4 regions of the Halotalea alkalilenta genome follow, and region 1 is predicted to be linked to each of the others. Evidence: predicted binding sites of a transcription regulator. Region 1 holds the regulator's gene; each other region holds the start of a gene.
The links. Region 1 encodes sigma-54, which starts transcription at its own class of promoters, with help from an activator protein. Its sites were predicted from a motif close to TGGCACNNNNNTTGCTNT; they were not measured.

Region 1 (2,202 bases):
CCGGCAATGGTGACGAAAACACGACACGCCCCGCGTGAGGGCGTGTCGGCAGAGAGGCGACTGGGAATCAGAGACCAGCGGTGCCGGTGCCCTGGGCGCGCGCCAGGTGCTTTTCCTTATGCTTGACCAGCTGGCGGTCGAGCTTGTCGATCATCGAATCGATCGCTGCGTACATGTCGTCCTGCTCGTCGGTGCCGTGGAGCTCTCCTCCCGAGACGTTCATCTTGCACGCTGCCTGCTTGCGTTCTTTCTCCACCGACAGGGTCACCTGTACGTTGGTGATGTTGTCGTAGTGGCGCACCAAGCGTGCCAGCTTCTGGTTTACGTAGTCGCGCAGTGCGTCGGTCAGTTCAACGTGATGACCCGTGATGTTCACCTGCATGACATGCTCCTTGGCTGCGATGGACACTTTGATTGTAGCTGTTTTGCGCTCCCGACCAAGCCTCCCGATGATGATTATTGCTTCTATTTCAGGCTAGGCGCTTGCGCTCGCTCGAAGCGGGGATTCCCATCGACTCGCGGTACTTGGCTACGGTGCGCCGGGCGACGACGATGCCGTTCTCGGCCAGCAGCGAGACCAGGCGAGCATCGGAGAGCGGGCGGCGCGCGGGCTCTTCGCTGATCAGCTTCTTGATCCGGGCGCGTATCGCCGTGCTGGCATGGGTGTCGCCCTCGCCGCCGACGTGGCTCGAGAAGAAGTACTTGAGCTCGAATACGCCGCGCGGCGTGTGGATGTACTTGTGGGTGGTCACCCGCGAGATGGTCGATTCATGCATGCCGACCGCCTCGGCGATATCGGCGAGGATCAATGGCCGCATGCCTTCCTCGCCGCGTTCGATGAAGTCGCGCTGGCGCAGCATGATCTCGCGCCCGACCTTGAGCAGGGTCTCGTTGCGGCTCGACAGGCTCTTCATCAGCCAGCGGGCCTCTTGCAGGTGCTGTTTGAGGAAGGTGTTGTCGTCGCTTTTGTCCGCCCGCCGGATCAGGTTGGCGTAATCGGCCTGGATCCGCACTCGCGGCAGCGCCTCGGGATTGAGCTCGACCTGCCAGCCGATGTGGCTGTAGTGGCGCAGGGCGAGGTCGGGGATCACGTACTCCTGGGTGCTGTTGGAAAAACGCTGGCCGGGATAGGGATCGAGCGTGCGGATCGTCGCGATCACCGCGTCCAGCTCGGCGTCGTTCAGGCCGAGGCGGCGCTTGAGCAGCTTCATGTCGCAGCCGGCCAGCGCGTCGAGGAACTGGCGTACCAGCCGGCGCGCCTGGGCGAGATGCGGCGTGCCGGCGGGCAGGGCGTCGAGCTGGAGCAACAGGCATTCCTGCAGGTCGCGGGCGAACACGCCGGTGGGCTCGAGCTGCTGGAGCTGGAACAGTACCGCTTCGACCTCGCCGGTATCGACGCTCTCAAGGCCCTGGGCGCGCAGCCCCTCGACCAGTTCGTCGAACGAGTCGCGGAGATAGCCGCTGTCGTCGAGTCCGTCGAGCAGGGTCTCGGCGATCTGGCGCTGACGGGCGTCGAGGTCGAGCAGGCCGGTCTGCCAGCTGAGCAGGTCGAACAGGGTTTCGCCCCGGGCATTGCGTTCGATGTCGACCGGCTCGCCGCCGCTGGGTCCGATCGCTCCCAGCGCGGCATCCGGGAAGGTATCGCTCCACTCGTTGTCGAGGACGAGTTCCGTGGGGATATCCGTGGCCCATTCGTCCTGGGCCTCGGGATCGCGGTGCTCCTCGTCGCTCGATTCCTGGTCGAAGAATTCCTCGTCGAGCTCGAGCATGGGATTGCTCTCGAGCGCCGTCTGGATCTCCTGGCGCAGATCCAGCGTCGACAGCTGCAGCAGCTGGATCGCTTGCTGTAGCTGTGGCGTCATCGTCAGCTGGGTGCCGACACGCAGCTGCAAGGAGGATTTCATCATCGTGGTGTCAGGGCATTCTCAATGGGATGCCTTAACGCTATACCGGCCTGACGAGGATGTGCAAGAACTAAAAGCGTTGTGGTTAGCAAGTTTCATGCCAGCTTGCTAAAACAGGGCTTTTCGTGCCTTGGGGCGGCGGCGGAGTGCCTGCCTCAAGGCATCAAAGGCGGAAGTCCTGGCCGAGATAGACGTCGCGCACATGCTGGTTGGCGAGGATCGCGCTGGCATCGCCTTCGGCGATGATCTTACCGTCGCCGACGATATAGGCATTGTCGCAGATGTCGAGCGTCTCACG
Region 2 (2,202 bases), 1.8 Mb from region 1:
CACGGTCGTCATCGACGATATATACGCGCGCTACGTCACTCATGAGGGTTCCTCGTCAGCATTGGCTTATTGTCTGTGCCGCGACCGCGACGTGGCCGTCGTCGGGGGTTGGTTCGTTGTTCTTCACGTCGCTCATCGGGGTCCTCACTTGTACGGAAAGCCCGCGGCATCCGCTGCAGGCCCTGCCCGGCGCCCCTCCGCCACGCTCTCGGGATCGAGATCGAGCGGCACCAGCAGGCGAAACTCGGTATGCCCGGGGCGGCTGTCGCACTCGATCAGGCCTTGATGCTGATGGAGGATCGACTGGGCGATCGAAAGCCCGAGCCCCGTGCCCTCGGCGCGCCCGGAGATCATCGGGTAGAACAGCGACTCGCGCAGCGACTCTGGAATACCGGGGCCGTTATCGATGATGCCCACTTCACACACCAGCCGGTGGCGCTCGACGCCGAGGGTGAACTGCCGCCGCGCGCGCGTCTTGAGAATCAGCTGCGGCGACTCGGTGTTGCTCTCCTCCATCGCCTGGAGACCGTTACGGGCGACATTGAGTACCGCCTGGATCAGCTGCGACTCGTCACCGAGCACGTTGGGCAGGCTCGGGTCGTAGTCGCGCAGGATCTCTACATGGGAGGTCTCAGCGCGCAGCAGGGTGTCGACCCGTTCGAGCACCACATGGATGTTGACCGGCTCGTGATGCGGCAAGGTGTTCGGCCCCAGCATCCGGTCGACCAGATCGCGCAGCCGATCGGCCTCCTCGACGATCACCCGGGTGAACTCGGCGAGCGCTGGGTCGGGCAGGTCTCGCTCGAGCAGCTGGGCTGCGCCGCGAATGCCGCCAAGCGGGTTCTTGATCTCGTGCGCGAGCCCGCGGGTGAGCACCTTGACCATCTCCTGGCGGGCGATCAGCGCCTCCTCGCGAGAGATGCGCAGCAGCCGGTCGCGCGGCTCCAGCTCGATCAGCAGTTCATCCGCGGAAAGCGGGGTCGCGGTGTAGTCGACGGTGACCTGCTCGCCGGTGGCGACCAGCAGGGTCGCTTCACGCTGGGTATAAGGGTGCTGCTCGGCCATCGCCTTGAGCAGCATGGCACTGATCTGCCCTTCCTCACCGTCGAGGCACTCGAGACAGCTGTTCTCTACCCGCGCCAAGCTCAAGCCCATCATGGCCTCGGCCGCTGGATTCAACCAACGGACCCGGAGCTGGTCATCCAGCAGGACCACGGCGGTGGTCAAGTGCTCAAGCAGGCGCGGGTACATGCCTTGACTCATCCTGTCTTCCATAAAGGGAGCATTCACCTGGGTAGTGCAAGAAGCGCGCCACAGTTGCACCGCGCCCGTGACACGCGCCATTGGAGCGCATCTTCCGTTAATAGCACGCCGCGCAAGTGCACCATAACAGTGCACGCATAATCTACACCTGCCTACCACCTTTCGCCTCAGCCCGCTGCTCATCGGCACGCCCGGGGCATCGACACATTCCATGCGACCCAACCAGTCCACACCTTTGCCTGCACGCGAGAGGTGCACCAATTCAATCCGAGAGGAACAGGTGGAGATAAAAAACCCCGTCGCACGATGTCGACGGGGTTCGGTAACCATCCAATGCCATCCGCTACCCGAACTGGCGCTCGGCGCTCAGCTCAGGCAGCTGGCCAGCGGTGATCAGACGCTGTAGTAGAGCTCGTATTCCACCGGGCTCGGCACCATACGAACCGCATTGACTTCTTCCATCTTGAGTTCGATGTAAGCGTCGATCGTATCGTCGGTGAACACACCGCCAGCGGTCAGGAACTCGCGATCCTCCTGCAGCGCTTCCAACGCCTGCTCGAGGCTGGAAGCAACGGTCGGCACCAGCTTGCCTTCTTCCGGCGGCAGGTCATAGAGGTTCTTGTCCAGCGCGTCGCCAGGATGGATCTTGTTCTGGATGCCGTCGATGCCAGCCATCAGCAGCGCGGCGAAGGCCAGGTAGGGGTTGGCGGTCGGGTCGGGGAAACGAGCCTCGACGCGCTTGCCCTTCGGGCTCGAGGTGTAGGGAATACGCAGCGAAGCGGAACGGTTGCGCGCGCTGTAGGCGAGCATGACCGGCGCTTCGAAGCCCGGCACCAGGCGCTTATAGGAGTTGGTCGACGCGTTGGTGAAGGCGTTCAGCGCACGCGCGTGCTTGATCACACCGCCGATGTAATAGAGCGCGGTCTCGGACAAGCCTGC
Region 3 (2,202 bases), 1.1 Mb from region 1:
GCTCGAAGTCGAGCATCACCGCACGGAAGCCGGCGAGCTCTTCCTCGCTCGGCCACAGCCCCTCCATGTGCGGGCGGGTGATCTGATAGGACTCCTTCTGGTCCGGCGTGCGCGTCGAGGGCCGCACCTGCGCCTTGCTCTCCCAGCCGACATTCAACGCGCGCTGCAATGGATACCGCGCCTTCACCGCTTCGGGCAGGGAGAAGAATGCCTCCATCGCCGAGAAAGCGGCGCGGATCTCTTCAAGAGCAATGCCATGGCCGTCGAGTTGGAAGAAGCCGACTTCGGTGGCGGCATTCCACAGCTCGTCGGCGATCTCTTCCCGCCGCGCGTCGAAATCGCTCAGGTCTATCAGCGGGATCGCAGTGGCGTCGCTCTCCACGCCCCGTGCGCCCATGCGGGCCTCCTTGTCGAGCTCGACCAGGCGTGAGGCAGCGGGGGTGGAATTCGCGGACGCGGCAGGGGTAGTGCGAGGGTAGTGTTCGGTCATCATGGGGTCTCCGCTCGAAGGCTTTCGCGCTCGCCCTCGCCATGGCGATCCCGCAGGCCACCGTTCGCCCCCGCGGCGTGCGAACGCAGACACACCGTGGAAAGAGGGAGGACGGGGAAGGAATGCGCATGGCGGTGGTCGTCTCCAAAAAGCCTGACAGGCGTGTTTGGAGAGCAATGTCCCGGGCGGGAGCCCTGACCGCTTCTACTCTCTTGATTGGGGATGGCGATCGACGTCGCCATGGTGGCGCCCGTTGGGGGCCACGCATGGAAAGAAAGCAGGAAGCGTGCCAAAGGTTTTTCGATTCATGCGTTCATCAACGAGTGTTTCTATACGTATGAATCCAAAACGATTTTCTCACTATGGCGATACCCTGGCGATGCGTCGCCGGCATGGAGATGGGCGCATTGCACCAAATTGGAACATTAAATGCGCATTAAGCACGTTTTGTGCGCGCCCCCGGCACCGTGCTGGGGCATCGGTGTCATTCGCCCGTAATCTTTTAGCAACTGGCTGAAACGAAAGGTTAAATGAAAGATGTCATAGAGGAGGGAAGGGGTTTCGAGGGCGACGAACGGGTCGCAGCCTGCACCATAGCTGCGCTGCCAAGGTCGCCTTGAGAGGAATGCTGAGGCATCGGATAGTGTCCAGGCCCCGGTTGGGGCGACTTCGTAGGCGGCGACGCGCAAAGTTGGAACGTTCTTTGCAGTACACAGATTGTTACTGTGGCAAATGCGACCACCGTCCTTGGGGAACGGACGGTACGTGGCTAGCGCGGCGCACGCCTCGTGATAACGACAAATGCTAACGATTGGAGACGTTACCCTATGCGTATCAAACACCTGTTGCCCCTCGCCGGTGTCGGTCTCGGTGCCGCGCTGGTCAGCTTCGGCGCCCAGGCCGCGACCCTCGACGACACCAAGAATCGGGGCTCCGTGCGCTGCGGCGTGAGCGATGGCCTGGCAGGCTTCTCCGCGCCCAACGCCCAGGGTCAATGGGAGGGGATCGACGTCGAGCTGTGCCGTGGGATTGCCGCCGCGATCTTCGGCGACCCGGAAAGCGTGGTCTATTCCGCGCTGACCGCCAGCGAGCGCTTCACCGCACTGCAGTCCGGAGAAGTCGACCTGCTTTCGCGTAACACCACCTGGACCTCCTCGCGCGACAACTCGCTGGGACTCACCTTCCCGGGCGGGGTCAACTTCTACGACGGCCAGGGCTTCATGGTGAAGTCGGAGCTGGGCGTCGAGCATGCCACCGAGCTGGACGGCGCCACCATCTGCGTCGCTTCGGGCACTACCACCGAGCTCAACCTCGCCGACTACTTCGACAGCCAGGGCATGCAGTACCAGGCGATCGGTTTCGATGAGTCGAGCCAGACCGCCGCCGGCTTCGACAGCGGCCGCTGCGACGTCCTTACCTCCGACTCCTCCCAGCTCGCGGCGCTGCGCCTGCAGCTCAACGATCCGGACAGCGCTGTGATCCTCCCCGAGCGGATCTCCAAAGAGCCGCTGGGCCCGATGGTTCGCCGCGGCGATGAGGACTGGGGCAAGGTGGTGAGCTGGACGTTCTACGCCATGCTCAACGCCGAGGAGCTGGGCGTGACCAGCGAGAACGTCGACGAGATGCGCGACAACCCGCCGAACCCCGACGTCGCCCGCCTGCTCGGCCAGGACGGCAACTTCGGCGAGCAGCTCGGACTCTCCAACGACTGG
Region 4 (2,202 bases), 890 kb from region 1:
AAGAAGCTGATCACGCCGGCCACTGCGCCGAGGATGATCGCGCCCATCGGACCACAGGTGCCGGCGGCCGGCGTCACCGCGACCAGGCCTGCGATCGCCCCGGTGATGATTCCCAGCAGGCTCGGTTTGCCGCTCTTGCTCCACTCGGCGAACATCCAGCCCAGGGCCGCGGCGGCGGTGGCGATCTGGGTCACCAGCATGGCCATGCCCGCGCTACCGTCGGCGGCGCCGGCCGAGCCCGCGTTGAAGCCGAACCAGCCGAGCCACAGCAGGCTTGCACCGATCATCGAGTAGCCGAGGTTGTGCGGTGCCATATGGGTGGTCGGGTAGCCTTTGCGCTTACCGATCACGATGCACGCCACAAGCCCGGCGATCCCGGAGTTGATGTGCACCACGGTGCCGCCGGCGAAGTCGATCACGCCCCATTCGCTGCCCATGAAGGCGCCGGGGCCGCCCCATACCATATGGGCGATCGGAAAGTAGACGAAGGTCACCCAGAGGCCGGTGAACCAGAGCATCGCCGAGAACTTCATCCGCTCGGCGAAGGCGCCGACGATCAGCGCGGGGGTGATGATCGCGAAGGTCATCTGGAAGGTGATCCAGATGCTTTCGGGGAAAGTCAGGTTGAGGCTCGAGGTGTCGAGGCCCGAGAGGAAGACACGATCGAAGCCGCCGACGAAGGAGCTGAAATTGGTCACGCCTTCGACCATGCCGGTAGCGTCGAAGGTCAGCGAGTAGCCGTAGATCACCCAGATGATGCTGACCAGCGCGGTGATCGCGAAGCAGTTCATCAGCACCGAGAGTACGTTCTTGGAGCGGGCGAGACCGCCGTAGTAGAGCGCGAGACCAGGAATGGTCATCATCAGCACCAGCACGGTGGAAACCAGCATCCAGGCGGTATCGCCGCTATCCGCCACGGGCGGCGCTTCCTGGGCGAAGGCGGAGAGGGGCAGGACGCCGAACAAACCGGCGGCTGGGATCAAGGCGCTTCTCGCTGACATCGTTTGCTACTCCAGACGCAAGGACAGCCGCCGGGCCATTGGGAAGTGGTCAATGGCACAACAGCTGCTTCGTTAAGTTGGGTTTAAATAAGCATAAAGCCTTCCATTGGGAAGTAATATCACTCTAATCAATAGGTTGTAATTTTTCAGGGGCTTCTCTTCGGCCCTTGGGACGAATGGTCAATTCGGGACTTGGCTTAATCCGTTTCAATAATGGTGCGTTGATCTTACATTTGCATTAATTCGGTGCGATTTTTTCCACCCGTTGCATCACGCAAGTACGATTCGCTGTGCATAGGCTGATACTTGCACCTTTATGTTTCGGTGCGAGCAGTGTTCACGCCGGTCTTGAGCCGGCATGCGCATTTTCGGCTGATTGCTCAGGCTTGGATGAATGGGTAGCGGGATCGTTCGGTGTAGTCGTGCGCCAAATTGGTGCTTATGCACGACCCTGTCGGTCGGCTCAATAGTTTTTCCAAAGCCCCGGGGTCACCAGCTCGACCAGGTGCTGGTCCGGGTCGCGGAAGTAAAGGCTCAGGCTGCCGCTCGGCCAGTCGGTGCGGCCCTCTATCTCGACTTCTAGGTTCGCAAGCCAGTGCTCCCAGGCGTCGACGCTGGTCGGTTCGATGGCCAGGGCGATGTGCAGTGGACCCGCGCCATCGTGGGGAGGAATCCGCCCACCGGGCAGTTCTACCGCTGTGGTGGCACTGCCGCGCAGGAACAGCAGCAATACGGATGACCCTACCGGGAAGGCGGCCAGCCGACGGTCGTGAAACATCGGTGCCAGGCCCAGCACCCGGCGGTAGAAATCGACCGCGCGCGCGAGGTCGTCCACATAGAGTGCGGTTTCGACCACGCGTTGGACGGCGGGGGGCAAAGTGGGGGATGAAGCCGTCATGGGCGCTCCTGACAGGGCGGTTTTCAGGGTTTTTCTGGACTTTTACGGCAACTTGTCGTTAATTGTCACGATCCTCGGCAGCTTTGCGAGGCGGGCGGTACAACGCCGGGCGCGGGATCGCGCCGTTTTCCACAGGAATTACCCAGACACTCAAGGCGCCTTTGTCCGGCGAGTCCATTCAAGAAAGAGTTCTCGACCATGCGTCAATGCTCCCTCGCTTCGCGTGCTGCGCGAATGAGCCCGCCCCTGGCGGCTCTGGCCCTGCTGTTAGCGCTGTTCTGCGCTCCCTTCGCTTTCGCCACC

Region 2: a site for sigma-54 is predicted at 1,297-1,314, ahead of glnL (nitrogen regulation protein NR(II)). Genes of this name have one in related genera too.
Region 3: a site for sigma-54 is predicted at 1,183-1,200, ahead of A5892_RS03710 (amino acid ABC transporter substrate-binding protein). Genes of this name have one in related genera too.
Region 4: a site for sigma-54 is predicted at 1,090-1,107, ahead of A5892_RS04725 (ammonium transporter). Genes of this name have one in related genera too.

Annotation. Positions count from the first base shown of each region.
Region 1 covers NZ_CP015243.1:1,957,308-1,959,509, forward strand. The annotation lists gene hpf (ribosome hibernation-promoting factor, HPF/YfiA family) at 68-382, opposite strand; gene A5892_RS08575 (RNA polymerase factor sigma-54) at 471-1,907, opposite strand; gene lptB (LPS export ABC transporter ATP-binding protein) at 2,068-2,202, opposite strand, start outside.
Region 2 covers NZ_CP015243.1:204,916-207,117, forward strand. The annotation lists gene ntrC (nitrogen regulation protein NR(I)) at 1-43, opposite strand, end outside; gene glnL (nitrogen regulation protein NR(II)) at 145-1,251, opposite strand; gene glnA (glutamate--ammonia ligase) at 1,657-2,202, opposite strand, start outside.
Region 3 covers NZ_CP015243.1:833,708-835,909, forward strand. The annotation lists gene A5892_RS03705 (isopenicillin N synthase family dioxygenase) at 1-493, opposite strand, end outside; gene A5892_RS03710 (amino acid ABC transporter substrate-binding protein) at 1,318-2,202, shown strand, end outside.
Region 4 covers NZ_CP015243.1:1,068,183-1,070,384, forward strand. The annotation lists gene A5892_RS04725 (ammonium transporter) at 1-1,001, opposite strand, end outside; gene A5892_RS04730 (VOC family protein) at 1,465-1,899, opposite strand; gene A5892_RS04735 (septal ring lytic transglycosylase RlpA family protein) at 2,134-2,202, shown strand, end outside.